DNA from 4 places in the Uliginosibacterium sp. H1 genome. Region 1 is predicted to be linked to each of the others. Evidence: predicted binding sites of a transcription regulator. Region 1 holds the regulator's gene; each other region holds the start of a gene.
What was found. Region 1 encodes sigma-54, which starts transcription at its own class of promoters, with help from an activator protein. Its sites were predicted from a motif close to TGGCACGCTTNCTGCTNA; they were not measured.
Positions count from the first base shown of each region.

Region 2: fliE (flagellar hook-basal body complex protein FliE) is a predicted target of sigma-54. The motif match lies at 6,338-6,355, and genes of this name have one in related genera.
Region 3: VVD47_RS18465 (MSMEG_0572/Sll0783 family nitrogen starvation response protein) is a predicted target of sigma-54. The motif match lies at 5,276-5,293, and genes of this name have one in related genera.
Region 4: VVD47_RS18115 (circularly permuted type 2 ATP-grasp protein) is a predicted target of sigma-54. The motif match lies at 5,323-5,340, and genes of this name have one in related genera.

Region 1 covers NZ_JAYXHR010000002.1:1,328,342-1,335,957, reverse strand. Annotated here, with positions in the region: gene hprK (HPr(Ser) kinase/phosphatase) at 1-396, opposite strand, end outside; gene ptsN (PTS IIA-like nitrogen regulatory protein PtsN) at 365-850, opposite strand; gene hpf (ribosome hibernation-promoting factor, HPF/YfiA family) at 1,057-1,380, opposite strand; gene VVD47_RS15660 (RNA polymerase factor sigma-54) at 1,393-2,910, opposite strand; gene lptB (LPS export ABC transporter ATP-binding protein) at 2,929-3,651, opposite strand; gene recX (recombination regulator RecX) at 3,638-4,108, opposite strand; gene recA (recombinase RecA) at 4,137-5,153, opposite strand; gene VVD47_RS15640 (efflux RND transporter periplasmic adaptor subunit) at 5,366-6,607, shown strand; gene VVD47_RS15635 (efflux RND transporter permease subunit) at 6,604-7,616, shown strand, end outside.
Region 2 covers NZ_JAYXHR010000001.1:251,493-259,108, reverse strand. Annotated here, with positions in the region: gene carB (carbamoyl-phosphate synthase large subunit) at 1-437, opposite strand, end outside; gene carA (glutamine-hydrolyzing carbamoyl-phosphate synthase small subunit) at 523-1,659, opposite strand; gene VVD47_RS01165 (PAS domain-containing hybrid sensor histidine kinase/response regulator) at 1,904-4,474, opposite strand; gene VVD47_RS01160 (acetylornithine/succinyldiaminopimelate transaminase) at 4,572-5,780, opposite strand; gene fliE (flagellar hook-basal body complex protein FliE) at 5,954-6,274, opposite strand; gene VVD47_RS01150 (sigma-54-dependent transcriptional regulator) at 6,385-7,616, opposite strand, start outside.
Region 3 covers NZ_JAYXHR010000003.1:409,564-417,179, reverse strand. Annotated here, with positions in the region: gene VVD47_RS18500 (hypothetical protein) at 1-96, opposite strand, end outside; gene VVD47_RS18495 (GNAT family N-acetyltransferase) at 176-634, opposite strand; gene VVD47_RS18490 (YdeI/OmpD-associated family protein) at 765-1,346, opposite strand; gene VVD47_RS18485 (HIT family protein) at 1,379-1,822, opposite strand; gene VVD47_RS18480 (REP-associated tyrosine transposase) at 1,881-2,411, opposite strand; gene VVD47_RS18475 (SDH family Clp fold serine proteinase) at 2,484-3,470, opposite strand; gene VVD47_RS18470 (aminotransferase-like domain-containing protein) at 3,594-4,985, opposite strand; gene VVD47_RS18465 (MSMEG_0572/Sll0783 family nitrogen starvation response protein) at 5,377-5,859, shown strand; gene VVD47_RS18460 (Nit6803 family nitrilase) at 5,861-6,982, shown strand; gene VVD47_RS18455 (MSMEG_0568 family radical SAM protein) at 6,945-7,616, shown strand, end outside.
Region 4 covers NZ_JAYXHR010000003.1:304,385-312,000, forward strand. Annotated here, with positions in the region: gene VVD47_RS18090 (L,D-transpeptidase family protein) at 1-1,114, opposite strand, end outside; gene VVD47_RS18095 (YybH family protein) at 1,124-2,185, opposite strand; gene cysS (cysteine--tRNA ligase) at 2,413-3,804, shown strand; gene VVD47_RS18105 (ParA family protein) at 3,988-4,608, shown strand; gene VVD47_RS18110 (GNAT family N-acetyltransferase) at 4,666-5,187, shown strand; gene VVD47_RS18115 (circularly permuted type 2 ATP-grasp protein) at 5,440-6,831, shown strand; gene VVD47_RS18120 (alpha-E domain-containing protein) at 6,833-7,616, shown strand, end outside.

The DNA of each region.
Region 1 (7,616 bases):
CCGTCGCGCAAGGTAGCTGCGCATCACGTCGATGACGCGTGCGGACTCCATGGGTGAGGCCAGCAAGGGCACACCGACATCCTCGCAGTTGCGCCGGATGATGTCCGGCACCTCGCAGTCGTCGGCCACGATGATGCCCGGCGGCGCCGCGGCGAGGATGCCGAGCAGGTGGTGCTCCAGCTTGTCGCGCGCCTGACGGCGCGCCCAGACGAACTCCGCCTCGCCCATCACCTGCAGGCGCTGCGGATGGATGAGGTTCAGGTGACCGACGAGGTCAGCCGGCCATACCCGGTTGTCATGGATGGTGAGGTGCGTGTCGAGCCGGCCGGCGACGTGGCGCAGGCGCAACGCAGCACGGTTGGCCTCAAAGAGTTGAGCGACGCTCGTTCGCCGCATGCGGATCCCATTCGACAAAGAGGCTATGCATGGTGTCGGCGCTGTCGGCCGCCAGAAGATCGTCGCGGAAAGCGCGGTCGGAGAACATCTGGGCCAGTTCGGACAGCAGGCGCAGATGGGATTCGTTGGCCTGCTCCGGCACCAGCATCACGAAGATGAGGTTCACCGCGCGGCCATCCGGCGCATCGAACTGGATCGGGCTGGCCAGGCGGAAGAAAGCGCCCAGCGCTTCCTTCAAACCCTTGATGCGGCCGTGCGGAATGGCGATGCCCTGGCCCAGGCCGGTGGAGCCGAGCTTCTCGCGCTGGGTCAGCGAATCGATGATCGCGCTGCGCGACAGGCTGTTCTGGTTCTCGAAGATCAGTCCTGCCCGTTCAAAAACGCGCTTCTTGCTGTCGGCCTCCAGGTCGAGCAGCACGTTTTGCAGTGGCAGGATGTGGGAAATGAGGTTCATCCGGGGGAGGCTCTGACCGCGCTGTCACCAGTGGTGACGAGACGGTCGCTACTCGGCGTAAATGGACTGTCTGGGACTGTCGAAACTGTCGAGCTTTCCTGTCGGGCGTGGTGCAGCGGGATGGGACAGCAGAACCTTGGAGCAGGATAACCGGCCGAGGTGCAGGCAAGCGGGAATTATGCCCGACAACCCGGCCGGCCGGGCGGTCAGGGCTGGGCGGCTTGGTGCTTGATGGCGTCGCGCCCGTGGTCGAAGGACTTTTCCTTGTGCTTGACGACCTGGCGGTCGAGCTTGTCCGTCATGGCGTCGATGGCGGCGTAGAGGTCTTCCTCGGTCGCTTCGACGTGGATGTCCTTGCCGCGGACATGCAGGGTCACTTCGGCCTTCTGCTTGAGCTTCTCGACGGAGAGGATCACGTGGGTGGCGGTCACGTGGTCGAAATGGCGAATCACGCGTTCCAGCTTGCTGGTGACGAACTCACGGATGGCGGGGGTCACCTCAAGATGATGGCCGGTGATGTTGAGATTCATAGGGCACTCCTCTCAGATCGACTTGCGCTGACTGACCGGCGGGATATTGAGCGACTCGCGGTATTTCGCAATCGTCCGTCGCGCCACCACGATACCCTGCTGGCCCAACATCTCGGCAATCGTGGCGTCGGACAGGGGTTTTCTCCCGTCTTCACCTGCAACCATCTGGCGGATCAGCGCACGAATCGCCGTGGCAGAGCAGGCACCGCCCGTGTCGGTGGACACGTGAGAGCCGAAGAAATACTTCAGTTCGAACACGCCGCGCGGGCTGGCCATGTACTTCTGCGTGGTCACGCGCGACACCGTGGATTCGTGCAGCTCCAGTTCGTCGGCAATCTCCCTCAGGGTCAGCGGCCGCATGGCCACTTCGCCGTGGTCGAAGAACTGGTGTTGTCGTTCGACGATAGCCTGCGACACTCTGAGGATCGTGTCAAAGCGTTGTTGTACGTTCTTGATTAACCAGCGGGCTTCCTGTAGCTGGCCCGACAGGGCGCTGGCGGAACCACGGTTCTGCTGAAGGATGTCGGCGTAGACGCGGTGGATCCTCAGTTTCGGCATCGCCTCCGGGTTGAGGCTCGCCCCCCAGCGGCCGCGCGTCTTGCGGACGATGACGTCCGGCACGATGTAGCGCGGCTCCACGTGGGTGAACTGGGCGCCCGGGCGGGGGTTCAGCCGGGAAATCATGTCTTGCGCGGCGCGCAGGCCGTCGTCGTTGCAGCCCAGGCGGCGCTTGAGCTTGACGAAGTCGCGCGCGGCCAGCAGTTCGAGCTGGCCATCGACGATCTGCAGCGCCAGGCTGCGGGCACTGCATTCCGGGCAATTGCGCAGCTGCAGGGTCAGGCACTCCTGCAGGCTGCGTGCGCCGACGCCGACGGGGTCGAAGTGCTGCACATAGCGCAGCGCGATCTGCAGGTCATCGACTTCCACTTCCAGCTCGGGCGGAATCAGTTCGAGCAGTTCTTCCAGCGGGGTGTCGAGAAAGCCATCGTCATCCAGCGCCTCGATGAGGAAACGCACCAGCGCGCGGTCCCGGTCGGACAGGGCCATCAAGGCCACCTGGGCATCGAGGTGGTCACGCAACGACGTGGCGGCAGCCTGGAATTCCTGGAAGTCGGACTCGTCGTCGTCACCGCCATTGCGGCTGCCCGCTTCGGAACGCCACTCCGCGGCTTCGCCGAGATCGTCGTCGGAGGCCGCCTCGTAGGCCGCATCGATGGTCTCAGGCGGATCGACCGACACCGCCGGCTCGAAGTCCGCGTCCTCGCCGTTGCCGCTGGATTCGCGGATCTCCGCGAAGTCGCGCTCCTCGCGCTCCTCGTGGCGCGTGGCTTCGGCCTGCTCGACGCTGGCCACCGCTTCGGCGCCGCCCTCCTCACCGTCCTCGCGCTCCAGCATGGGGTTCTCCAGCAGGATGCGCTCGATTTCGGTGTTGAGCTCAAGCGTCGACAGCTGCAGCAAGCGGATGGACTGCTGCAGCTGCGGGGTCAGCGCGAGGTGCTGGGATATCTTGAGCTGGAGCGAGGGCTTCATGAATGAGACGGAAAACTTCTACAGGCGGAAATGTTCGCCCAGATACACCTGACGCACCTGTGCGTTTTGCACGATTTCGTCAGGACGGCCGCCAGCGAGCACCTCGCCGGAGTTGATGATGCAGGCGTGATCGCAGATACCCAGCGTCTCACGCACGTTGTGGTCGGTGATCAGCACCCCGATGCCGCGCGACTTCAGGTAGGCGATGATCTTCTGGATGTCGATCACCGCGATCGGGTCCACGCCGGCGAAGGGTTCGTCGAGCAGGATAAGCCGCGGGCTGGTCGCCAGCGCACGCGCGATCTCCACGCGGCGACGCTCGCCACCGGACAGCGACTGGGCGGTCGCGTCGCGCAGATGGCCGATGTTCAGCTCGTTGAGCAGCTCGTCCAGCCGGGCCCGCACTTCAGCCTTGCCCAGCTTCTGCAGCTCCAGCACGGCCATGATGTTCTCGGCGACCGTCAGCTTGCGGAAAACCGAGTTCTCCTGCGGCAGGTAGGACAGGCCCATCTGCGCGCGGCGATGAATCGGCGTGTGGGTCAGATCGGTGCCGTCCAGGTGGATCGCACCGCCGTCCGCGCGCACCAGCCCGACGATCATGTAGAAGCAGGTCGTCTTGCCCGCGCCATTGGGGCCGAGCAGGCCGACGACCTCGCCGCTGCCGACCTCGAAGGAAACGTCACGGACCACCGTGCGTTTCTTGTAGCGCTTGGAGAGCTGGGTAACCCTAAGCAGACTCATCGTTGAACGGCTCTTTCAGTACTTTGCGGATCAGTTCGCTGGTGAAGCCCCGCGACTGGAGGAAGCGCGCCTGACGGGCCCACTCGCGGGCGTCCTGCGGCTTGTCGCCGAATTTCTTCTGCCACACCGCGCGCAGGCGGGCCAGTTCGTCGCCACCGCCTTCATCGGCCAGGGTGGTGAGTGCATCGTCGATCAGCGCTTCGGCCACGCCGCGCCGTGCGAGTTCATTGCGCAGGCGCCCCACGCCATGTCGCTCGGCGCGACTGCGCACGAAGCTCTCGGCGTAGCGCGCATCGGACTGCAGTCCGGTCTCGGCGAGACGGTCGAGCAATGCCGACAGCATTTCAGGCTCCGCCTCGCCGCGCAGCTTGGCCGCCAGCTCGGCGCGCGAATGCTCGCGCCGGGCCAGCAGGCGCAAGGCCCGGTTGCGCAGGGCCGTCGCCGGAGAACTGCTCATCGCGAGGCATCCGCCAACGATCCGTCGATCAGGCCTGCTCGGCGGCAGGCAGCGCAACGACGCCCACCGCTTCGCGGATCTTGTTCTCGATCTCGCGGGAGATCTGCGGATTGGCGCGCAGGAACTCACGCGCGTTGTCCTTGCCCTGGCCGATCTTCTCGCCGTTGTAGGCATACCAGGCACCGCTCTTGTCGACGAACTTGTGCTCGACGCCCATATCGACGACTTCGCCTTCACGCGAAATGCCTTCGCCATACAGGATGTCGAAGTGGGCTTCCCTGAACGGCGGTGCCACCTTGTTCTTGACGACCTTCACCTTGGTTTCGGAGCCGATGACTTCTTCGTTCTTCTTGATCGTGCCGGTACGACGGATGTCCAGGCGTACGGAGGCGTAGAACTTCAGCGCGTTGCCGCCGGTGGTGGTTTCCGGGTTGCCGAACATCACGCCGATCTTCATGCGGATCTGGTTGATGAAGATGACCAGGGTGTTGGTGCGCTTGATGTTGCCGGTGAGCTTGCGCAGCGCCTGCGACATCAGGCGGGCCTGCAGACCGGGCAACTGGTCACCCATCTCGCCTTCGATTTCGGCCTTCGGCGTCAGTGCCGCCACCGAGTCGATGACCAGGATGTCCACGCCACCGGAGCGCACCAGCATGTCGGCGATTTCCAGCGCCTGCTCGCCGGTGTCCGGCTGCGAGATCAGGAGGTCGGCGACGTTCACGCCCAGCTTGGCGGCGTAGCCCACGTCCAGCGCATGCTCGGCGTCGATGAAGGCAGCGGTGCCGCCGATCTTCTGCATCTCGGCAATGACCTGCAGGGTCAGGGTCGTCTTGCCGGAGGATTCCGGGCCGTAGATCTCGACGACACGGCCACGCGGCAGGCCGCCGATGCCCAGGGCGATGTCCAGTCCCAGCGAGCCGGTGGACACGGACTGGATCTCCTCCTCCAGCTTGCCGTCGCCCATGCGCATGATGGAGCCCTTGCCGAACTGCTTCTCGATCTGGGAGAGCGCAGCCTGGAGCGCCTTCGCCTTGTTGTCGTCCATGTTTTTTCCTCGGGTTGATCGCGGCAAATTATGGCATAGCTCTTGCATTCAAGGCCGCCTTCCGGAGGCTGTGGAACTTTTCCTGTTTTTACGCTTTCCACGCCTCACAATTCGTTGCTTCGCCACCCGGCATTGCCGCAACATCAATAAGTTGTAGTGCCACAGCCTTCCATTCAAAGCAGCCTTGCCAAGGCTGGCAGAACGAAAACACCATGCTCAAGAAGCGCTTCGCCCCCCTCCTGCTGACAGCTTTACTGACGGCAGCCTGCAGTAACCAGCAAGACGATTCCGCCGGCACCAAGGACGCTCCCGGGAAGAGCGCGGCCGCCAGCCCGGCCTCCGGGCAAGGCGCCAGCGGGGGCAATCGCAACAAGCCGCAAATGGTCACCACCACGCAGACCACCCTGCGCAACCTGCCACTGGTACTGAGTGCACAGGGCAACGTGCTGTCGCTGGACGAGGTGGATGTGCGGGCGCAGAAGACCGGTACGGTCGCCCAGGTCCAGTTCAGCGAGGGGCAGGAAGTCCGTCGCGGCCAGGTCCTGTTCTCGCTGGACGACCGCGAGGATGCCGCCGCGGTGAAGCGCGCGGAAGCCGCGGTCGTCGGCGCCCGCGCCCAGCTCGACATCGCCGAGCGCGATCTCAAGCGTGCCCAAGACCTGTCGGCCCAGAACTTCGTGTCCTCCTCCGCGCTGGATACCGCCCGCAACAAGGTGGATTCCGCCCGCGCCGGCATGCAGGAGAACCAGGCGGCGCTGGAGCAGGCCAAGGTGGCACTCACCTACTCGGTGATCCGCGCACCCTTCGACGGTCGCGCCGGGCGCATCGACGTGCGGGTCGGCAGCCTCGTCACCACCACCACCCCGATGGTCAAGGTGTCGCGCATGCATCCCATCGGCGTGAGCTTCACGCTGCCCGAGCGCGACTTGCCGATGCTGCTGGCGTCGCAACGCGAAAAACCCGTCCGCGTGGAGGTGGAAACCGGCGACGGCCGCAAGGCGCCCGGCGAAGTGAGCTTCATCGACAGCACCGTGGACCGCGTGGCCGGCACCATCGCCATCAAGGCCCGCATCGACAACAACAGCCGCAACCTGTGGCCCGGCCAGTACGTGACCACGCGGGTCACCGTCGGCGAGCTGAAGGACGTGGTGGTCCTGCCCGCCCAGGCCATCGTCAACGGCCCGACGCATCGCTTCGTGTATGTGGTGAAGGACGACGCGACGGTGACGCCCCAGAACGTCGAGCTGCAGCGCATCGTGGACGGCCAGGCCGTCGTCACCGGCATCGGTGGCGGCGTGAAGATCGTGCTGGAAGGCGGCCAGAACCTGCGGCCCGGTGGTCGCATCGAGGAAGCTGCGCCGCTCGCAGCCAACGGCGAGTCGGCACCACGGAAGCGCCGCGACGGCAAGAAGGGTGGCAACGCAGGCAGTGGCGAAGGGAAGAACCCGACATGATGCTTGCCGAACAGTGCATCCGCCGGCCGGTTGCCACCGCGCTGGTGTGGATTGCCATCGTCATCGCCGGCGCAGTCGCCGTCACCAAGCTGCCGATCGCCGCGCTGCCGTCCTACGACCAGCCGACCATCAACGTCAGCGCCAACCTGTCGGGCGCCAGCCCGGAAACGATGGCGTCCTCGGTCGCCACGGTGATGGAACGGCAGTTCTCCACCATCCCGGGGCTGAAGACGATGACGTCTTCCAGCTCGCAGGGCAGCACCTCCATCACGCTGGAGTTCGACCCGGCGCGCAACATCGACTCCGCCGCCATCGACGTGCAGGCCGCGCTGTTCCGCGCCACGCGCCAGCTGCCGGATGACATGAGCAACCCGCCGGCGTACCGCAAGGTGAACCCGGCGGACGACCCCATCCTGTTCATCGCCATCAGTTCGCCGTCGCTGTCGCTGGCGGAGCTGAACGACTTCGCCGACAACCTGATCTCCCCGTCGCTGTCCACGCTCAACGGCGTGGCGCAGGTGAACATCAACGGCCAGAAGCGTTTCGCGGTGCGCGTGAAGGCCGACCCGGCCAAGCTGGCCGCCCGCGACCTCACGCTGTCGGACGTATCGAACGCGCTGCGCGCCGCCAACAGCAACGTGCCGGTCGGCACGCTGGAAGGGCCGCGCCAGACGCTGGTGCTGGCCACCAACGATCCGCTGAAGAACGCAGCCGAGTTTTCCAAGGTGGTGGTCGCCGTCAAGAACGGCCAGACCATCTACATGTCGGACGTCGCCACGCTGGAAGACAGCGTGGAGAACATCCGCAACGGCGCCTGGGTGGACAGCAAGCGCGCCATCACCCTGTCGGTGCTGCGCCAGCCGGACGCCAACACGGTGGCGGTGGTGGATGCCGTGCGCGCCGCCATTCCCACGCTCAAGTCGCAGTTGCCGGCATCGGTCGAGATCGAGGCCATCAACGACCGGTCGAAGTCGGTGCGCGAATCGATCCGCGACGTCAGCAGCCACAT
Region 2 (7,616 bases), on a different contig from region 1:
GAGCGGGCGGATTCGAGACCGATCTTGGTCATCGCGTCCTTGAACTTCAGGCGGTCCTCGGCCTTGTCGATGGCTTCCGGCGTGGCGCCGATCAGCTCGACGTCGTACTTCTCCAGCACGCCGTTACGCCACAGGTCCAGCGCGCAGTTCAGCGCGGTCTGGCCGCCCATGGTCGGCAGCACGGCGTCGGGACGTTCCTTCTCGATGATGCGCTCGACCACCTGCCAGGTGATCGGCTCGATATAGGTCACGTCGGCCATGTTCGGGTCGGTCATGATCGTGGCCGGATTGCTGTTGACCAGGATGACCTTGTAGCCCTCGTCACGCAGCGCCTTGCAAGCTTGCGCGCCCGAATAATCGAACTCGCAGGCCTGGCCGATGATGATCGGGCCGGCGCCGATGATGAGGATGCTTTCTATGTCGGTGCGTTTGGGCATTTACTGTCGCGTGAAACCTGAAACGTGGATGTCATGACGTGCGGACACGTCCTCGCTGGCGCGGTGCGCCATCACGTTTCGCGTTTCACTTCTCCATCATTTTCACGAACTTGTCGAACAGGTAGGCCACGTCATGCGGGCCAGGGCTGGCTTCCGGGTGGCCCTGGAAGCACAGCGCGGGGCGGTCGGTCCAGATGAGGCCCTGCAGGCTGCCGTCGAACAGCGACACGTGCGTGGTGCGCACGTTGGCGGGCAGCGTGGCGGCATCCACCGCGAAACCGTGGTTCTGGCTGGTGATCAGCACGCGGCCGGAGTCCAGGTCCTTCACCGGATGGTTCGCACCGTGGTGGCCGAACTTCATCTTCAGCGTCTTTGCGCCAGCGGCCAGGCCCATGATCTGGTGCCCCAGGCAGATGCCGAACACCGGCAGACGCTTCTCGAGAAAAGTCTTCGTCGCGGCGATCGCGTAGTCGCAGGGCTCGGGGTCGCCCGGGCCGTTGGACAGGAACACGCCGTCCGGATTCATCGCCAGCACTTCCGCCGCTGGCGTCTGCGCCGGCACGACGGTGAGCTTGCAGCCGCGCTCGGCCAGCATGTGCAGGATGTTCTGCTTCACGCCGAAGTCGTAGGCAACGACATGGAAGCGCGCATTGCTTTGCTCCACGAAGCCCTTACCCAACTTCCATTCACCGGAAGTCCAAGGATAGGACCGGGTGGTACTCACCACCTTGGCGAGGTCCATGCCGGCCAGGCCGGGGAAGCCACGCGCCTCGGCGACGGCGGCCTCTGCGTTCAGTTCTTTCGCACTGGCAGCAGTGACGAGGCAGCCAGCCTGCGCGCCTTTTTCACGCAGGATGCGGGTCAGCTTGCGGGTGTCGATGCCGGCGATGCCGACAACGTTTGCCGCCTTCAGGTAATCGTCCAGCGATTGCTCGGAACGGAAGTTCGACACACGCACCGGCAGGTCTCGGATGACCAGGCCGGCGGCATACACGCCATTGGCCTCGCAATCCTCGCGATTGGTGCCGACGTTGCCGATATGGGGATGTGTCAGGGTAACGATCTGGCGCGTGTAGGACGGGTCGGTCAGGATTTCCTGGTAACCCGTGATCGCGGTGTTGAACACCACTTCGCCGACCGATTTGCCCACTGCGCCAAGGCCACTGCCGGAAAAAACGGTACCGTCGGCAAGCGCAAGCAGCGCGTGAAGGGTGTCAGCCAAAATCTGCTCCTAAATTCCAGGATTTCCGGGACTGGAACGGGGCTTCCAGCTCGCCGGAGCGTCTCGCAGCGTCGCGTTACGCATTGATTTTGCACGTGTTTTCAACACTTCCCACGCCATCAATCGGCGTAAAAAAAGGGACTCGCCCTCTCGGACGCATCCCGCGTGCAAATTTTCGGAATTATAGCCCGCAGACAGCCTCCCCGGCAATCCCTGCCGTGCGAGATGCCTGCGGGAAAGGCGATCAGGCGGACATCTGCGTGGCGAGGAAATCCGATAGCCGCTGCAGTTCCGCCAACAGCACCGGCACTCCCAGCGTCGCCGTGACGGCCTCGCCGCGCCGCGCCGCGTGCTCGACTTTCTGTGCAGCGTCGGCCGCTACCGACGCGCCGAATACCCCTACCGAGGATTTCAGCGAGTGCGCTACGGCGCCCAGGCTTTTCATGTCCCCTTTCGCTGCGGAGCTTTCGAGTTGCTGGACGTTCTTCGGGTAATCGGCCAGGAAGATGCCGATCAGGTTGACGAGTGCATCCCGGTCGCCATCCAGCAAGGCCATGGTCTGCGACAGATCGGCGACTTCGCCCTGGACCACGGCGGCCTGCTGGGCCTCTTCGGTCCAGTTAGCAATGTTGCCCTCGAAATCGGTCGCCTGGAAACGGCGCGTCACCCGTTCGATCGCGGCGAACAGTTCCTGCGGCTGGATCGGCTTGGACACGTAGTCATCCATGCCGGCGTCCAGGCACTTCTCGCGATCACCCTGCATGACGTGGGCGGTCATCGCAATGATGGGCGTGACCTCCCAGCGGCCGGACATCGCCCAGCTGCGCCGCGCTTCCCGGGCGCGGATGGCCTTGGTGGCATCCAGACCGCCCAGTACCGGCATCTGCACGTCCATGAGGATCAGGTCGAAGCGCTGCTTCTCGAAGCACTCGATGGCTTCCTGGCCATCGCCGGCCACCGTCACGCGATACCCGCCGCGTTCGAGGATCTTGGTCGCCACGGTCTGGTTGACCGGGTTGTCCTCCACCAGCAGCACGTCACGCACGCGGCGCGGGCTGTCGGCCTCGGCGAGGGCTTCGTCGATGCGGATGTCTTCGAGATCGACATCCATGTCCTTGGCCGGGATCAGCGCGAGCTTGATGGCATCCAGCAGGTCGGTCGATGAGACCGGCTTGACCACGTGGGCGCGCACACCGAGCTGGCGACAGCGCGCGGAATCGTTCCGCTGGCTGTCAGTCGTCAGCATCATGATGATGCGCTCGCAGGTTGCACCCTCTTCGTGGAAACGGGAGGGCAGATCGAAGCCACCCGGCTCCGGCATGTTGCCGTCCACGATCATCAGGTCGAAAGGCTCACCGCCGCGATGGGCGATCTTCAGGGTCGCAAGCGCCTCCTCGCCGCTCACCGCGGTGCTCACCTGCACGCCCCAGCGCTTGAGCGTGTCACCGATTTCTCGGGCCGTCGCGCGACTGTCTTCGACCAGCAAGGCACGCATGCCGGTCAGGCGCGGATCGACGCGTTCGCTGGCCACTTCCTCGCGCACCACCTCGACCTCGGTCGTGAAGTGGAAGGTGCTGCCCTGCCCCGCTTCGCTGGCCACCCAGATGCGGCCATGCATCAGCTCCACGAGCTCGCGGCAGATAGCCAGGCCGAGGCCGGTGCCGCCGTAGCGACGCGTCGTGGACGTGTCCGCCTGCGAGAAGGCGCCGAATATCTCGTCCTGCTTGTCGCGGGCGATGCCGATGCCGGTGTCGCGCACCTCGAACTGCAGGCGCGCCTGGGCGGCTTCGCGGCTGACCAGGCGGACCACGACTTCGATCTCGCCCTTCTCCGTAAACTTGATCGCGTTGCCCAGCAGGTTCATCAGCACCTGGCGCAGGCGGTTAGGATCTCCGCGCAGCACATGCGGCGTGCCCGGCGCGATGCCGAAGACCATCTCCAGCCCCTTCTGGTGGCCGCGGAGCGCCAGCGCCTTGAAGGTGTCGGAGATGACCGCAGGCAGCGAGAACTCGATGTTCTCCAGCTCCAGCTTGCCCGCCTCGATCTTCGAGAAATCGAGGATGTCGTTGATGATGGACAGCAGCGATTCGGCCGAGGACTTCACCGTCGTCAGGTAGCCGCGTTGCTCGGAATCGAGCTGCGTATCAAGCGCCAGCTCCGTCATGCCGATGATCCCGTTCATCGGCGTGCGGATCTCGTGGCTCATGTTGGCCAGGAAGTCACCCTTGGCGCGGCTTGCAGACTCAGCCGCCTCCTTGGCGCGCAGCAGCGCGAACTCCCAGCCCTTGCGATCGTTGATGTTGCGATGCACGCCCACCACGCGCGTGGCGCGGCCCTCGGCATTGCGGGCGACGACACGCCCGTGGGTCGCGATCCAGCACCAGGTACCCTCCTTGGTGCGCAAGCGGTACTCCGCCTGGAAGTCGCCCGTCTCACCCTTCAGGTGGGAAATCAGGCGGCGACGCGCTTCCGGCAGATCGTCCGGATGCATCATAGCTTCCCATTGCGCCTGATCGTCGCCCAGCTCGCTGGCGGCGAAACCCAGCACTTCCTTCCAGGCCGGGCTCAGGTAGTTCTGCCCGCGTTCGCTGTCCCAGTCCCACAAGCCGTCGTGCACGCTGTCCAGCGCGAGCGTCAGCCGCTCCTTCTCGCGCAATTGCTGGTCCAGCATGTGCATGAGCCGGCCGGCGAGTTCGTTCGCCGACGCAGGCGTCTCGACCAGCACGCTGCCCATGCCCGCCCGCTTCGCCAACTGCTGGGCCTGCGCGACCAGTCTGGGAAAGTCGTCCTGAGCGGGGTTCTCCGGCAGATTCATGGATGGCGGGGACGGAAAATGGGAAGGGAAACCACCATTGCTTAACGAGCGCCGGGACGGCCAGCTTGAGCCGACCCGGCAAACTTTCGCAACGCGCTCAGGCTTTCAGGCGCTTGCAGACGCGCTCAAGCCGGTTCAGGCCTTCGTCCAGCTCGGCATCGCTGATGACGAGCGAGGTCGCCAGTCGCACGACGTCCGGCCCGCCCTGCAACACCAGCAGCCCTTCCTCGGCGCCGACGGTCACGAAATCCTTGGCGCGGCCGGCCATTTCCGGCACCAGTTGCAAGCCGAACCACAGGCCGGCATGGCGCACTTCGCCGAAACAGCCGGTACTGGTGGCCATGTCACGCAGGCGCGACGCCGCACGCTCGGCCTTGCTGCGCACGCCGGCCAGCACCGCATCGGAGCGGATCAGGTCGAACGCCGCGCAGGCGACCGCAGCGGCCAGCGGATTGCCGCCAAAGGTACTGCCGTGAGAGCCGACATGGAAGGCAGAGGCGATCGCCTCGGTGGTCATCATGACGCCCATCGGGAAGCCACCGGCAATGCCCTTGGCGGTGGTCAGGATGTCCGGCGTCACGCCGTACCCCATGTAGGCGAACAGATTGCCGGTACGGCCGTTGCCGGACTGGATCTCGTCGAACACCAGCATCGCGTCGTGCTGCGTGCAGAGTTCGCGCAAGGTGCGCAGGAACTCGGGCGTAGCCGGCACGACACCGCTTTCGCCCACCACCGGCTCGATGACCACGGCACAGGTCCTCGGTCCGATGACGCGGCGCACGGCCTCGATGTCGTTGTAGTCAACGTGGATGATCCCCTCCGGCAGCGGCCCCATGCCCGACGAATACTTGGGCTGCCCGCCGACTGCCATGGTCATGAAGGTACGGCCATGGAAGGAACCATTGAAGGCCACGATCTCGATCTTCTCGGGACCGTGGCGGTCGATCGCCCGCTTGCGCGCCAGCTTGATCGCACCTTCGTTGGCCTCGGCACCGGAATTGCTGAAGAACACCCGCTCCGCAAACGTGGATTCGCAGATCATGCGCGCCAGCTTCAGCACCGGCTCGTTGGTGTAGTAGTTCGACACGTGCCACAGCTTGGCGGCCTGCTCGTGGAGGGCTGCCAGCAGAGCCGGGTGGCCGTGGCCCAGCGCGGTGACGGCGATGCCGGCGCCGAAGTCGATGTAGTCACGCCCGGCCTGATCCCACAGGCGCGAGCCTTCGCCTCGCACGAAGATCATTTCGAGCGGAGAGAAGACGGGAACCATGTAGCGATCGAAATCAGCACGTTGGACGGGGTGACTCACGGTTATTCCTTTCAGGATGCAGTGCGGCGGGAGGCTTGATCCGACGGGCCGCCGCACATCACCCGTCGCGCAAAAACGAAAACGACGATCAGTGATCGTCGTATCGAAGTCCGCGTACCGGGATTTTGCAGGAATTTGCGGGGGGCCGTGTTACGCCTTTCGGCGCCTACAGGTCACACCTGCATGTTCATGATGTCCTGGTACGCGGTGACCAATCGGTTGCGCACCTGGACCATCTGCTGGAACGAGAGGTTGGCTTTCTGCAGGTTGACCATCACGTCCTGCAGGTTGACGTCGGGGTTGCCGGCGGAAAACTCGCGCGACATTTCCTGCGCGCTGGCCTGGGCCTGGCTGACTTCCTGCAGCGCGTTCTGCAGGGCGGAGGCAAAGCTGGCGCCACCGGTGGCATCGGCGGCAGACGCACTCTTGCTGGCCGCAGCGTCTGCGGTAGCGCGGAGTTGTCCGATAACCTGATCGATGCCCTTGGTGTCCATTTATTCCAGCCTGATTGACTCGGTGACGTCTGGGTGACGTCTCGGTGACGTATCAACTACTTCTAAGCAGATTATGTGCCACGAAGGTGCAACGACGACGCCGACGTGGCTCAGATATCTGTATAGCCTTCTTCACGGTACTGCTGCAACTTGTAACGCAAGGTCCGTTCCGAGATGCCGAGCTGCTCCACTGCACGCTTGCGGGAGCCGCCGACCGACTTCAGCACTTCCAGGATGTGGTCGCGCTCCAGGTCCTTCATGTTGGCAGGGCGTTGATTTGAAACGGGTTGCACGGGTATGGCGGGTACTGCGAAAGCCGCGTCCGGCAAGGGCGCCGGCGCGGTTGCCATACCTGGAGGCGGCAGGCACAGCCGCACGTCGTCGTCGCTGATCGTGTCGCCGGCGGCCAGGATCAAGGCACGCTGGACGGTGTTCTCAAGTTCCCGCACATTGCCGGGCCAGTGCCAACCGGCAAGAACTGCCGCCGCATCGCCGGCAATTTTTGCCGTTTTGCCGATCCGCTCGCCGTGCCGGGCGATGAAATGCCGGGCCAGCGGCAGCACGTCGCCCGGACGTTCGCGCAGGCTGGGAATCGCCAGCGGGAAGACGTTCAGCCGGTAGAACAAGTCCTCGCGGAAACGTCCGGCATGAACCTCGCGCTGCATGTCGCGGTTGCTGGTGGCCAGCACGCGGATATCCAGGCTCACCGGCTTCTTGCCGCCCACCCGCTCGACCTCGCGCTCCTGCAGCACACGCAGCATCTTGGCCTGCAGGCCCAGCGGCATCTCGGAAATTTCGTCGAGCAGGATGGTGCCGCCCTGGGCCTGCTCGAACTTGCCGGCCTGCGCCGTCTGGGCGCCGGTGAAGCTGCCTTTCTCGTATCCGAACAGCGTGGCTTCCAGCAGGTTCTCGGGGATCGCCGCGCAGTTGATGGCCACGAAGGGGCCGCTCTTGCGGCGCGAATGCTGGTGGATGTACTGCGCGAAGACTTCCTTGCCGGTGCCGGACTCGCCGGTCAGCAGCACGGTGGCGTCGGTTTCCGCGACGCGGGCGGCCATCTGCAGGGTCTGTCTGGTGCGCGGGTCCTCCGCCACCATGTCTTCCTGGCCCGGCGCAACGCTGGCATAGCGACGCACCGCCTCCAGCAACACCGGGGGCTCGAAGGGCTTCATCAGGAAATCGCAGGCACCACCGCGCATGGCGGCGACCGCCTTGTCGACGTCGCCGAACGCCGTCATCAGCAGCACCGGCAACTGCGGCTGGCGGGCGCGGATCTGGCCGAGCAGCTCCAGACCGTCCATGGGGTCCATGCGCAGGTCGGTCACCACCAGGTTGAAGGCAC
Region 3 (7,616 bases), on a different contig from region 1:
CGGGCATGACAGCCGCTCCTTCAACTCCAGCCCCGCGAGCGTCGGCGAGCCCGCCTCCAGCGCGTTCACCACGACATCGAGCACCTCGGTGCTCACCGCCAGTTGCGGTACCGACCTGCCGCAGACCGGGCAAGTGCAGGCAACTACCTCCATGCGCTGCTCCACGACGGTGTCCTCAGTCGCGGCCGGACGACTGCTGCTTGTACACATCCGGCCGCAGGATTTCCATGAACACCTTCGGATTGCCCGGCTCCGTGAAACCGAACTGCCGGTACAACCCGTGCGCGTCCCGCGTCGCCAGCAGGAAGCGTCGCAGGCCCTGCAGGTCCGGATGCTCCACGATCACCTGCACCAGCCACTTCGACAGCCCCTTGCCGCGATGCGCGTCGAGGACGAACACGTCCGCCAGGTAGGCGAACGTCGCCCTGTCCGTCACCACGCGCGCAAAGCCCACCTGCTCGCCCTGGTGATACAGCCCGAAGCACAGCGACCCGCTGATCGCCCGCTCCACCACCGCGCGCGGCACGCCGGGCGACCAGTAGGTCTGCGACAGGAAGGCGTGGATGACCGTGACGTCGAGTCGTGCAGGGTCGGTGGAGATTTCGTAGTCGAGGTACTGGCTATGGACCGGCATTTGCAGGGCACCTGTCGTAGGGCGCAATAACCGAAGGGCATTGCGCCGGATCAACGTCAGTCAGCATACCCGAGCAAGGCCCGACGCCTTTGGCCCACGCACACGCCCAACGCTGTCAGCAAGCCAGCAGTCAGTCGCTGGACGCCCGCGCCGCTCCTTCGAGCGCAGCCACCGCCTTGCCCAGGCGGAGTACCCGCTGCTCAGGGCTGCTCGCCTTCAGCACCGGCAGGATCGCCGCGTACTGCCCGCTCTTGTCGAGCCGGGCAAAGGCCTTTGCCGCGGCCGGGTTCTGTTTGAGCGTTTCCTCGAAATCCGCAGGCACGCTGAAGTCCCGCTGCGGCGCATAGGCCGCGTCCCAGCGCCCGTCCGCTTTCGCCGCCTCGATCTCCCTCAACCCCGCCGCCTGCATCCGCCCCGCTGCGATCAAAGCCTCCGCCCGGTCGACATTCAGCTTCGACCACGGACTCCTTGTACGTCGCGGCGAGTAGCGCTGCAGATAGAACGCATCGTCATGGCGACGCCGCGTGCTGTCGATCCAGCCATGGCATAGCGCCACATCCAGCGCGTCGGACAGGCTCACCGACACCTGCCCCGACCCCGCCTTGGCGATCATCAGCCAGACGCCGGTGGCTTCACCGGCGTGACGCGCCAGCCAGGACTGCCATTCGGTGGCGTTGGCGGGTTCGATTACCTGTTCGTCGGGTTTCGGCATGTCGGGTCTGCTGGGGACTGGAAAGGCACCGGTCAAGCAATCGCCAGCCTGGCGGCAATGGCATCCAGCTCATCTCTCTGCGTCGGCGGAATGAGGTTACCGTCAAAGCGGATGACACCATCGTCAAGGAACGCGTGCTGTCCGGAAACGATGTCGCTTGGATCGTGCTGGGGAACGACGATGAGATGAGCATGTGCCACCCCGAAGCCATGCACCACCATCCCGACGCGCAATGGATCGAACGCCTCCCTCATCCGACGACCCAGCTTCTGTGCCACTACCATGATGTGCGCTGCCAGCGCATCGGGGATGTCGGTGAAGTGATCTATATGCGCCTTCGGAATGACCAGACACTCACCCGCCCGTGTCTGCCGGATGGTCGTGAAGGCGATGATCACGTCGTCCGCATACACGACGCTGGCCGGCGCACGGCCGGCGACGATTTCACAAAACGGACAGGCGCTGTCTATTTCCATAAGGATTCAGGACATCTCGTAGGGCGCAATAACCGAAGGGCATTGCGCCGGATGAACGTCAGTCAGCATACCCGAGCAAGCCTTCCGCCCCACCAGCCCAGTCAGCCGCATAAACGCCCTCCTCGACCAGCCGATGGAAAGTCGAGTGCGGCCAGTCCGCCACCCTCTGCACCAAGCCGTGCTTCACCGGATTGATGTGCACGTAATCCATGTGCGCCGCGTAGTCCCGCTCGTCGCGGATCAGATGCTCCCAGTAACGCCGTCGCCAGATGCCACGCTCGCCACGCTTTTGGCGAACGGCGGAACGACACTCCGTGATCGGTAGCGCCTTGGAGAAATCCGACTTGATGAGCCGCCACCGTTTGGCGAAATCCGTATCGCCCGGTGGTAGCTCGATGACGCAGTGCAGATGCTCCGGCAGCACCACCCAGCCGTGGATGCGGAAAGGGTGACGCGCCCGCACCGCCGAGACGACTTCGCGCAGCAGATTCACGTGCTGGACAAGCAGATGGTTGTCGTGCCGCTCCAGCAGGTTGACGGTGAAGAACCAGGTTCCGCCAGCGTGCCAGGCGCGTCGGTAGTCGGGCATAGGTAGAGCTTACATGCGGCGCAATGCCCTTCGGTTATTGCGCCCTACGCTTGCTACTGGGAAGCACAATTATCAGTCCTGGTCTTTTGATCGAATACTCATTCCTGACGACTCTCCAATAATAGCGAAGAGTTTCTTGTGAAAGGCAGACAACACAATCTCAACAAGATTGAGAAACCTGTAAACTTCATTCGAGAACAAATACTCCGATGTATCCGTTTTTACGATTTCAGGCCCGAGAAGGGTAATGCATTCGTCAGAATCAATAACAAAACCATGATCCTTATAGTGATTGACAAAATGATTAGCCAAGGCACCTGGACTTTGCGTAGAAGGGAGAGTCTTCCCCCGTATAAGTCGCTCAGCATACTGAGCAGCGGACTCGGTAACACGATCAAAATATCCCAGGTCATTCAAATCCAATTTGTTTCCAAGATACTTGGACCACATATCAGATGAACGCGGGAATTTTGCGGAAAGCTCTGCCACCTTATTCAACGCATTAGTGAGACCTAGCGCTGGATAACCTCCGATTTGGGGATCAATGGGGCCGAGCTCGCTCATTAGTCCCATATGTATTTCATCAGCGCCTAGCGCAAGAAGCGTCGCTGCCGACTTCGCTCGCCTAGGCACCGCAACTACGAATTTTTTCAACGAAAGTCGCTTGCAGGTTTTGCTTATTAGATAAGCAGGCTCAATTTTTCCACCAGAGCTTTGGACGACCAGAAGAATGTCTTTCTTCCTATCCGCAGAAGCGGCAGCTTCATAAAGTTCGTTTGAGTGATATGAAGAGATTGAAGCCTCTGGATCAAATAGATACAAAACGTGGTAGTGCGACAAACCATGCCTGTCTGCCAACCGATCTAGGTGATTTCGCACTCCATCCTTAATCTCCTCCTCTGACCCACTCCGCCCCAACCTAACAAGCTCTGAGAAATCGGAGAGGTCAGGGGCTACAGCCTTCTCCTGGGACTCAGTTCCAGGCCCCTCGGCACTCCCAGAATCTTCAGCAGCATTCTCGAACACAGGCCTAAGCGCTTGACCTTCAGTTGTCGCCATTAATAGCTCCTTGGATTGAGGAACAGTTACGTCGCAGCACTTCCACCTATTCCTTCTGCAAAAGAGCATCAGCCGCAGTTGCTCCCAGGGCAATATGCCCCTTCGGGCCAAACGATGAATCCGTCACATGACCGTCGCATGCGGATGCCGCGGATGATCCAGCGTATCCGCAATCAACCTCAACGCCGCATCACACTCCAGCCGCGTCCCCGGTCCGCCGAGGCAGACGCGCACGGCGGCTGGCGGATCGCCATCCGTCGAGAACGCCGCGGCCGCGACGACGCCGATGCCTTGCGTGCGTAGCCAGGACGCGAATTCGACGACGCTCCAGGAATCCCCCACGGGTAGCCACAGGTGGAAGCCTTCGGGCTGGGCTTCGTAGCCGCGGCCGGCGAGGTGGCGGGCGGCGAGGGACTGGCGGGCGATGGATTCGTCGCGCACGGCGTCGAGCATGGCGTCGGCGCTGCCGTCGCGCACGGCTTGGGTGACGATGGCATTGGTGATGGGGGATGCCATGACGGTGGTGGCGCGCAGCGCACCGGCCAGGCGTTGCGCGAGGCGCGCGTTGGGGGCGCTCACGTACGCGGCGCGCAGGCCGGCGCCGAAGCATTTGGAGAAGCCGCTGATGTAGTAGGTGAGTTCCGGCGCGAGTTGCGCCAGCGGCTTGCCGATCTGGCGCGGCAGCATGACGTAGGCGTCGTCTTCGATGATCGGCACGCTGTAGCGCAGGGCGACGTCGGCCAGGGCTTCGCGCCGCGCGCGGGAGATGGTGAGCGTGGTGGGGTTGAGCAGCGTGGGGTTGCAGTAGAGGGCCTTGGGCTGCAGGTGCTTGCAGGCGTCCTCGAAGGCGCCGGCGCTGGGGCCGTCGTCGTCCAGCGGCAGCGCGTGCAGCTTCACGCCCAGCTGCGCGGCGATGGCCTTGATGCCGGGATAGGTCAGCGACTCCACGCAGATCAGCTCGCCCGGCCGCGCGAGTTGCGACACCAGGGCGGTGAGCACGCTGTGGATGCCGGGGCAGATGAGCAGGCGGTCAGCGCTGGCGTCCGGCAGGTAGCGGCGCAACCACTCGGCAGCGACCTCGCGCTCGTCCGGCGTGCCGCCGAAATCCTGGTAGCGCAGCAACTCGTAGTAGTCGCCACTGTTGAGCGCCACCGCCGCACTCTCGTGCAGGCGCGCCAGCAGCGCGGTGTCCTGCGGTTCCGGCGGCAGGTTCATGGTCATCTCTGCACCACTGCCGCCACGCAGCGGCAGTGAAGGCGCGCTGCCGCGCACGAAGCTGCCCATGCCGGCACGCGCGTCGATCAGGCCGCGTTTACGCGCCTCGGCATAGGCGCGCGCCACCGTCGTGTAGTTGAGGCCGAGCTCGGCGGACAGCTCGCGCAGCGTGGGCAGGCGATCACGGGCCACAAGGCGGCCGGTGCGCACGTCCTCGGCGATCAGGTCGGCGATCAGGAGATAAGCCGGCTTGTTGCTGTCGGCGAGCTGTTTGAGCCAGTGCTGGAGGTTGCGGGGCATGGTGGATCAAGCCTGTCGGTCGGATCGATTGATCGCATCAAATCACGGATTTGATCGCATATCAAGTCGATCCGCGCGCCGTTCCGGTGCGTTTTCTGGCTACGCCGATGCACTCATCCGGTGTGCATGCACCGTCTTCCACACCATCGCAGTGCATTGATTTGGTGGACAAACACGTAATGCCGGCGCGGCTTCTGACGTGGATCAGTCGGCACGAAAAAATTTTTATCGCGCGCGACCCCGCTCAGACGTTTTGATTGCAACTTGATCGCATCACATCTCCGACTTGATGGCATGCCTGCTGCTAAAGGGAAAGCGTGCCGGCTGGGCTGCAGAAAGCCTGGCGGCGCGATACCGCAGTGCCCACCTCACACGCAGACGGAGAACAGAGATGCCCAAGGTCACCAAACCCGCCAACGTCAAAGGCGACTTCCTGGTCGATTACGAAGAGAAGGTCTTCGAGGATGTGAAGGCCGATCCCGGCGAGAAAGCGCTGGTCACCTTCCACACCGTGGCCTTCGAAGGCTCCATCGGTTTCGTAAACCTGCTGCAGGCCACCCGCCTGCAACGCAAGGGCTTCGAGACCTCCGTGCTGCTGTACGGCCCCGGCGTCACGCTGGGCGTGCAGCGCGGCTTCCCGACGCTGGGTGACGAAGCCTTTCCCGGCCACCAGAACTTCAACAAGCAGATCACCAAGTTCATGGAGGAAGGCGGCAAGGTGTATGCGTGCCGCTTCGCGCTGCAGGCGTTGTACGGCCACGGCGAAGGCGCGCTGATCGAAGGCATCCGCCCGATCAACCCGCTGGACGTGCTGGACATCATCCTGCTCCACCGCAAGGACAACGCCTTCATCCTCGACACCTGGACGCTCTGAGATGTCGGCCCCCACGACGCCCTTCATCAAGCCGGCGGCGCGGGTGGTCCGCGCCGCGGCGGTGCAGATCGCCCCGGTGCTGGACAGCGCCACCGGCACGCTGGACAAGGTGTGCGACGCGATCGACCGCGCCGCCGCGCAGGGTGCGCAACTGGTGGTCTTCCCCGAGACCTTCGTGCCCTACTACCCCTACTTCTCCTTCGTGAAGCCGGCGGTGGCGATGGGCGCGGACCACATGCGTCTGTACGAGCTGGCGGTCACCGTGCCCGGCCCGGTGACACAGGCGGTGGCCGAGCGTGCCCGCGCGCGCGGCGTCGTGGTGGTGCTGGGGGTGAACGAGCGCGACCACGGCAGCCTGTACAACACGCAGCTGGTGTTCGACGCCGACGGCGCGCTGGTGCTGAAGCGCCGCAAGATCACCCCGACCTACCACGAGCGCATGGTGTGGGGCCAGGGTGACGCCAGCGGGTTGAAGGCGGTGGGCACCGCTGTCGGCAAGCTGGGCGCGCTGGCCTGCTGGGAGCACTACAACCCGCTGGCCCGCTACGCGCTGATGACCCAGCACGAGGAGATCCACTGCAGCCAGTTTCCCGGCTCGATGGTGGGCCAGGTGTTCGCCGACCAGATCGAGGTGACGATACGCCACCACGCACTGGAGTCCGGCTGCTTCGTGGTGAACGCCACCGGCTGGCTGACGGATGAGCAGATCACCGCCATCACGCCGGACACCGGCCTGCAACGCGCGCTGCGCGGCGGCTGCAACACCGCCATCGTGTCGCCGGAAGGCAACCATCTGGCCCCGCCGCTGCGCGAGGGCGAAGGCATGGTCATCGCCGACCTGGACATGAGCCTCATCACCAAGCGCAAACGCATGATGGATTCGGTGGGCCACTACGCGCGCCCCGAACTCCTCAGCCTGCTGATCAACGACCGCCCCGCCACGCCCATCGCATCCATGCACGCAACGAACGCGATGGAAGCCACTACGCAGGAGTCCCGCCATGACACCGACGCCCACCCTGGACATCACGGAAGCCAGCTCCCCGAACGGTCTGCTGACCAATCCCCTGCCAGCGCAGCAACTCATGACGGAGCTGCAGTCGTACGGGCTGCGGCTGCTTGAACCGGACGCCGGCGCCGCCAGCCGGCGTGGTGGCGCGGGGCCGTCCGACCACAAGGCTGTGACGGTCGACGGGCACACCATCATGGTGCCGGTGCACACCGGCAGCGCGCGCCACTCACCCTTCGTGGCCGGCGCGCCGGACGCGTCGGGGCGCAGCACCATCACCCGCAACGCGATTCCGATCGCCAGCGTGGCCTTTCCGAAGCAGCCGCGCTTCTACGCGCTGCAGACCTTCGACGGCATTCCGTACTCGCACATCGCCACGCTGCACAGCCGCGACGTGCTGGCCACCACGGTGCTGCAGCACTGCATCCGCTACGACCACCGCGACAGCGCCTGCCAGTTCTGTGCCATCGGCCAGTCGCTGGCTGGCAAGCGCACCATCCCGCACAAGACGCCGGAGCAGCTCGCCGAGGTGGCGCGCGCTGCCGTGCTGCTGGACGGCGTGAGGCACATGGTGCTCACCACCGGCACGCCGCCAACGTCGGACCGTGGCGCGAAGATTTTGTGCGACAGCGCCTTCGCCATCCGCGCAGCGGTGGACCTGCCGATCCAGGGCCAGTGCGAACCGCCCAACGACGACCAGTGGTTCGCGCGCATGAAAGCCAGCGGCATCGACACCCTGGGCATGCAC
Region 4 (7,616 bases), on a different contig from region 1:
AGTCCTGCTCGAAGGCGACGACCACCATGTCCTTGCCGGGGTTGCGGAACATGCTCATCGCGCGCAGATCGACCTCGATGAAATCCTTGCCCGCATTGACCTGCTGCTTCTGCTTCGACCACGCCGCGAAGTCCTGGTTGCCGCTCTTGAACTCCTTCGAGTAGTGGCTGAGGTAGCGCGCGGTGTCGCGGCTTTCCCAGTCCTTGCGCCATTGCTCGATGGTGGCGTTGAGCGACGTGCGCTCGCTCTTCCAGTCGTCCAGCGACAGCCATTCCACGCCGTCGCTGATGATGAAGGGGGTGCGGCCGGCCTGCATGTAGCCGGAGATGGCGCGGAAGTCCTGGTTGGAGATCACCACGCAGCCTTCGGACGCCAGCGGCGGGCGGGCATAGGTGTCGGACGGCACGCCGTGCAACCAGATGCCATAGCCGGTCTTGCCTTCGCGCTTGTCCCATTCGTTGGGATAGTTGATCGGGAAGGCGCCGGCCCCGTAGAAGTCGCCGATCTTCTCGCGCGGGATGAAACCGGTGACGTGATAGACGCCCAGCGGCGTCTTGTTGTCACCTTCGCGCATCTTGTTGGAGCCGGCCTTGCCCTGGCTGGCGTAGTAGTCCGCCACGAACACCGGGCGGCCGTTCTCGTTGCGGTAGATGTACAGGCGCGAGCGCTGGGTATCCACCACCACGGCGTATTTCTGGTCCGCTTCCATCTGCAGCAGGTAGCGCGGCACCTGGGTGTCGGCCGGGCGGTTGCGGTACCCTTTGAGGCGGGCGATCGCTTCCAGCCGCAGGTCGCGCAGGCGGTCACCGCCTTCCGGGACGTTGCCGAAGGTGGTCAGCGGGCGGGCGCGGGCCAGCAGCAGGTCGCCCTGGATCAGCCAGCCGAGGCGGAAATTGGGGTAGGCCTTCAACAGCGCGTTGGTGCGGTCCAGGGCCACGTCCAGCTTGTTGTTGTCGATGTCGCGCAGGATCAGCGTCAGCGTGGCGTCGGGGCCGGCGTCGGAGACGCCGGCGCGCAGGCCGGTCGGTGCGCCGGTGGGGCCGGCGACGAGCAAGGCAAGGCAACCCAGCACCATCGGCAGCAGCCGGCGCAGGGATGGGGTGATGCGGCTCATGCGTTGCAATTAGTTCACGCGTTCCTGCTGGATCTGCCAGCGTCCGTTGCGGCGCACCAGCTCCAGCGTCTTGTTGCTGTTGGCGTTCAGGCCGGGGGCGCTGTACGCCTGGCGGAACTGGGCGGTGGCCCGGTCGCCATCCACCTTGATACGGAGATTCGACAGGCCGACTTTAATCGTGCCGGGCTTGTCGATACGCGTGCGGCGCTCTTTTTCCCAGTCGGCGCGGCTGGTCTTGCCGGGCACGGCGAAGTCCCGCGCATAGAACGCCAGGTAGTCCTTGACGTCCTTGCGCGACCAGGCGTCGGCCCAGGATTGCACCATCTTGCGGGCGTCGTCTTCGGCGTCGGCCGTTGCCACGGCTGGCTTTTCGGCCGGTGCCGGGGCGGGTGTGGCGATCGGCCTGGTGGCCGGCGCAGGGGCAGCAGCAGGGGGCGGCGGAGGCACCGGAACCGGCTTGGCAGCCGGCGCCGGAGCGGCGGGAGTGGGGGCGGGCGGTGCAGCCGGCGTCGGCGCGGCGGCGACAACCGGCGGCCTGGCCGGTTGAACGGCAGCTGCCGGCGGGGTGGCGGCTGCCGGTGCACCCGGCTTGGTGCCCACCGAGATGATTTCGCGGATCAGGCCCAGCTTGGCCTGGGTGCTGGGGTTGGCGGCGTCCAGTTGCAGGGCGCGGTCATAGGCCTGGCGCGCCATCTTGGTGTACAGGTCGCCGAGGTTCTCGTGGGCGATGGAATACGACGGATGGGTGCGGATCGCCATTTCCAGCGCGGCCTTGGCCTTGTCGTACTGCTTCTGCTGGGCGTAGATCACCGCCAGGTTGTTGTAGGGCTCGGGCAGCTCGGGCGCTTCCTCGGTCAGCTTGAGGAAGACCTGGGCGGCTTCGTCCAGCCGGTTCAGCTCGGTCAGCGCGACGCCTTTCAGGAAGCGGGTCTTGCGATCCTTGGGGTTCGCCACCAGGTCGCGGTCGGCGCGGTCCAGTGCCTGGGTGAACTGGCCTTGCTTGATCAGGTTCTGGACGTCTTCCGGCGCGGCCGCGACAGGCGATGCAGACAGGGCTACGGAAATGACCACGAAAAGGGCCGGGAGGCAGGCTGCAACAGGCTTGTAGCGGCGGCTGGTCATTGAGCGCATTGTGGTAGAGTCGGTCGCAGGTTGCCGGGAGGCTGTCCCGGCAAATGGCGCGATTCTACTGTAGTCGCGGGGGCGCGCCCATCGGCGCTTGCCACCCTGCCGACACTCCGGGCGCCGGTGTGCGCCTCGCGCAACACGGCGGTCGGGAAGACACAACACCGATAAAAATGCTGCGCATCTACAACACGCTCAAGCGCGAAAAGCAGGACTTCACTCCTCTGGAACCCGGCAAGGTCCGCATGTATGTCTGCGGCCTGACCGTCTACGACTACTTCCACGTCGGCAACGCCCGCACCCTGACCGTCTTCGACATGGTCTTCCGCTGGCTGCGCGCCACCGGCTACGACGTGAAGTACGTGCGCAACATCACCGACGTCGATGACAAGATCATCGAGCGCGCCAACAGGAATGGCGAGTCCATCGAGGCGCTGACCGAGCGTATGGTCGCCGCCATGCACGAGGACTGCGACCGCCTCGGCATGCTGCGCCCGAGCGCCGAGCCGCGCGCCACGGCGCACATCGACAACATGCTGGGCATCATCGGCGAGCTGGTGGAGAAGAAGCGCGCCTACCCGGCCGACAATGGCGACGTGTATTACGCGGTGCGCGAATTTCCCGGCTACGGCAAGCTTTCCGGCAAGTCCATCGACGACCTGCGCGCCGGTGAACGCGTGGCGGTCGACGGCCACAAGCGCGATCCGCTGGACTTCGTGCTGTGGAAGGCCGCCAAGCCGCAGGAGCCGCACTGGTGCTCGCACTACGGCAACGGCCGTCCCGGCTGGCATATCGAGTGCTCGGCGATGAGCCGCGCCGAGCTGGGCGACACCCTGGACATCCACGGCGGTGGCTGGGACCTGCAGTTCCCCCACCACGAGAACGAGATCGCCCAGAGCGAAGGCGCCAGCGGCAAACCCTTCGTGAATTACTGGATGCACGCGGCCTTCCTCAACATGGACAACGAGAAGATGTCCAAGTCGCTGGGCAACGTGTTTACCACCCGCGAGATCCTCAACAAGCTGGACCCGGTGCAGGGCGGCGAGGTGCTGCGCTACTTCCTGCTGCGCGGCCACTACCGCAGCGAGATCAACTACACCTGGGACACGCTGCAGGACGCCCGCGCCTCGCTGCTGGCCTTCTACAACACGCTGCGCGAAGTGCCGCCGGCCGCCGCCGGTCCGGATGGCGTCATCGACTGGAGCCTGCCGCAGGCCAGGGCCTTCCGCGACGCGATGGACGACGATTTCCACACCGCCCAGGCCTTCGCCGTGCTGCACGAGCTGCGCGGCGAGGTGAACCGCACGCGATCGCCGGAACTCGCCGGCCTGCTGCGCGCGCTGGGCGGCACCGTCGGCCTGTTGCAGCAGGATGCCACCCGCTTCGTGCAGGGCGGCGCCGCGCAGGGGGACGATGCGGCCGAGATCGACGCGCTGATCGCCGCGCGCAACGACGCCAAGAAGAACCGCAATTTCGCCGAGGCCGACCGCATCCGCGACGAGATCAAGGCGCGCGGCATCGTGCTGGAAGACAGTCCGCAGGGCACGACCTGGCGACGTGCCTGAAGCCTGACGATCCGGCGTGCGGTGCGTGCGCTGGAGCAAGCCGGAATGCCGTAGCGCCCGGCCACGCTTCATTTCGCCAGGCTGCGGCCGCTAACTCCGGGACACTGCATCGCGGTGTTCCGACCCTGCGCAGGGTGGTGGATCAGGTGTACTTGTCGCTGTCATCTTCGGGAGAACGTGGGCATGCAAGTGATTCTGGTGGCGAACCCCAAGGGGGGCGTGGGCAAGAGCACCCTGGCAACCAACCTCGCCGGCATGCTGGCGCATCGCGGGGAGGATGTCCGCGTCATGCTGGGCGACACCGACCGCCAGCAATCCACCCGGTATTGGCTGGCGCGCCGTCCCAAGGCCCTGCCCACCATCTCCAGCTGGGACATCGAGGCCGGCCAGCCGGCCAAGCCGCCGAAGGGCACGACCCACGCCGTCCTGGATACGCCGGCCGCCCTGCATGGCGGGGCGTTGAAGGATCTGCTGAAGCGCGCCGATCGTCTGGTGGTGCCGCTGCAGCCATCGATGTTCGACATCCTGGCGACCCGCGACTTCCTGAACGAGCTTGCCGAGTTCAAGGCCTCGCACGGGCTGCCGATCGGGCTGGTCGGCATGCGCCTGGATCCGCGCACCCGTTCGGCCGAGCAGTTCCTGCGCTTCGTGCAGACCACCGGCCTGCCGCTGGTCTCCGCATTGCGCGACACGCAGAACTATGTCCACCTGGCGGCCTACGGCATGACGGTCTTCGACGTCGGCACCGTCCGTGTCGAGAAGGATCGCGAGCAATGGCAGGCCATCGATCACTGGGTGCCCTAGCCCGCATGACGCATCAGCTGTTCTCCTGACTGACTTCCGGACCGCCACGCCCCCTTCATGCAGTTCGTCCCCTGTTCGCTGGACACCCACGGTGCGGCCATCCTGGCCATCTTCAACGAAGCCATCGTCACCTCCACCGCGCTCTACGACTACCAGCCACGGCCGCCCGAAAGCATGGTCGGCTGGTTCAAGGCCAAGGAAGCCGGGCACTTTCCGGTCATTGGCGCTGTCGATGAATCAGGAGCCTTGCTGGGTTTCGCCAGCTACGGGAGTTTCCGCGCCTGGCCGGCCTACAAGTATTCGGTCGAGCACTCCGTGTATGTGCACCACGCGCATCGCGGAAAGGGCATTGGCCGGGCCTTGTTGCAGGAACTGATCAAGGCGGCTGTCATGCAGCAGTATCACGTGATGGTCGGCGGCATCGACATGGAGAACCGCGGCAGCATCGCCTTGCATGAGTCGCTGGGTTTCACGCATGCGGGCACCATCCGGCAGGCGGGTTTCAAGTTCGGCAGGTGGCTGGACCTCGGCTTCTACCAGTTGTTGCTGGAGACACCGGCCCGGCCGGTAGACGGCTGAACGACAGCACCGACGCCCGCCAGTACCAGCGGCCATGCACCGTTCTGGTCGGTCTTGCCATCGGTGGCTCCCTGCGATGGTGCGGTAACACGGTGGTTCCGCAAGTCCTGCACCGGAAACGGCAGGTGGATTGCTTGGCACAGTTCTCGCTGTTACAAAGCCAGATGTGCAGCGCAGCATGAGGAGGAGTCCTTGAGCCCCACGGCAAACCGCAAGGAGGCGTCCGCCTCCTATTCGAAGTTCTACGACGAGATGCACCTGCCGGATGGCAGCGTCCGTCCGTACTACGCCGGCTACCAGAAATGGCTCGACGGCGTATCTGCCGAGCGTATGGCCCGCAAGCGCCAGGAAGCGGATGCGCTGTTCCACCGCTTCGGCATCACCTTTGCCGTCTATGGCGAGGAGGAGGGGGCCGAGCGCCTGATCCCCTTCGACGTGATCCCCCGCATCATTCCCGCGGACGAGTGGCAGAAGCTCGCCGCCGGCCTGCGTCAGCGCATCAAGGCGCTCAACGCCTTCATCGCCGATATCTACCACGACCAGGAAATCATCAAGGCCGGCAAGATCCCGCCCGAGCAGGTGCTGTCCAATGCGCAGTACCGGCCGGAGATGCAGGGGGTCGATGTACCCAATGGCATTTACGCGGCCATCGCCGGGGTGGACATCGTGCGCGCCGGCGCCGGCGAGTTCTACGTGCTGGAAGACAACCTGCGGGTGCCTTCCGGCGTCAGCTACATGATCGAGGACCGCCGCATGATGATGCGGTTGTTCCCGGAGCTCTTCAATCGCCACCGCGTCGCACCGGTGGAGCACTACCCGGACCTGCTGCTCGACACGCTGCGCAGCGTCGCGCCCAAGGGCGTGCCGGACCCGAACGTCGTGGTGCTGACCCCGGGCAGCTACAACAGCGCCTACTTCGAGCACGCCTTCCTCGCGCAGCAGATGGGCGTGGAGCTGGTGGAAGGGCAGGACCTCTTCGTGCGCGACGGCCAGGTCTTCATGCGTACCACCCAGGGCCCGCAGCGCGTGGATGTCATCTACCGCCGCATCGACGACGACTTCCTCGACCCGCTCGCCTTCCGTCCGGACTCCATGCTCGGCGTGCCCGGCCTGCTCAACGCCTACCGCGAAGGCGGCGTGACGCTGGCCAACGCCATCGGCACCGGCGTGGCGGACGACAAGTCCATCTATCCCTACGTGCCGGACATGGTGCGCTTCTACCTGGGCGAGGAGCCGCTGCTCAACAACGTGCCCACCTACATGCTGCGCAAACCGGACGACCTGGCCTACGTGCTGGAACACCTGCCGGAACTGGTGGTCAAGGAAGTACACGGTGCCGGCGGCTACGGCATGCTGGTCGGCCCGGCCTCCACCAAGGCGGAGATCGAGGCCTTCCGCGAACGCATCATCGCCTCGCCGGAAAAGTACATCGCCCAGCCGACGCTGGCGCTGTCTACCTGCCCGACCTTCGTCGATGCGGGCATCGCGCCGCGCCACATCGACCTGCGGCCCTTCGTGCTGTCCGGCAACGAGGTGCGCTTCGTGCCCGGCGGGCTCACCCGCGTGGCGCTGAAGGATGGTTCGCTGGTGGTGAATTCCTCGCAGGGCGGGGGTACCAAGGACACCTGGGTTCTGGAGGCCTGACATGCTGAGCCGCACCGCCGACCACCTGTACTGGATGTCCCGCTACGTCGAACGCGCCGAGAACCTCGCGCGTCTGCTCGACGTGAACAACCGCATGTCGCTGATGCCGCAGAGCGAGCGCGAAGTCGAGCGCATGTGGATCGCCACGCTCGACTCCATCGGCCTGCTGGACGCCTATCACCAGCGCCACGAAGAAGTCACGCCCAACGACGTGCTGCGCTTCATGACGCTGGACCGCGACAATCCCGGCAGCATCTTCAGCTGCCTACGCAGCGCGCGCGAGAATGCGCATGCCGTGCGCGGCACCCTGACCAGCGAGCTGTGGGAGATCACCAACGCCACCTGGCTGAAGCTGCGCAGCTACTCGCTGGACCAGATGGACGTGGATGGCGCCGAGCAGTTCTTCGAATGGGTGAAGATGCGCTCGCACCAGTCGCGCGGTTGCACCTTCGGTACCATGATGCGCGACGACTCCACCAGCTTCCTGCGCCTCGGTACCTTCGTGGAGCGTGCCGACAACACCGCGCGCCTGCTTGATGTGAAGTACCGCTTCATCAGCGAGGCGCCGCGCCGCGACGAGGCCGGCGAGTACTACCAGTGGAGCGCGCTGCTGCACTGCGTGTCGGCCTTCGAGATCTACCGCCGCGTCTATCGCGACCAGATCACCCCCACCCGTGTGGCCGAGCTGCTGGTGCTGCGGCAGGACATGCCGCGCTCGCTGGCCTACTGCATGGACGAAGCCTACGGCTGGCTGCAACGCGTGGCCAACCAGCGCTCGCGCGAGA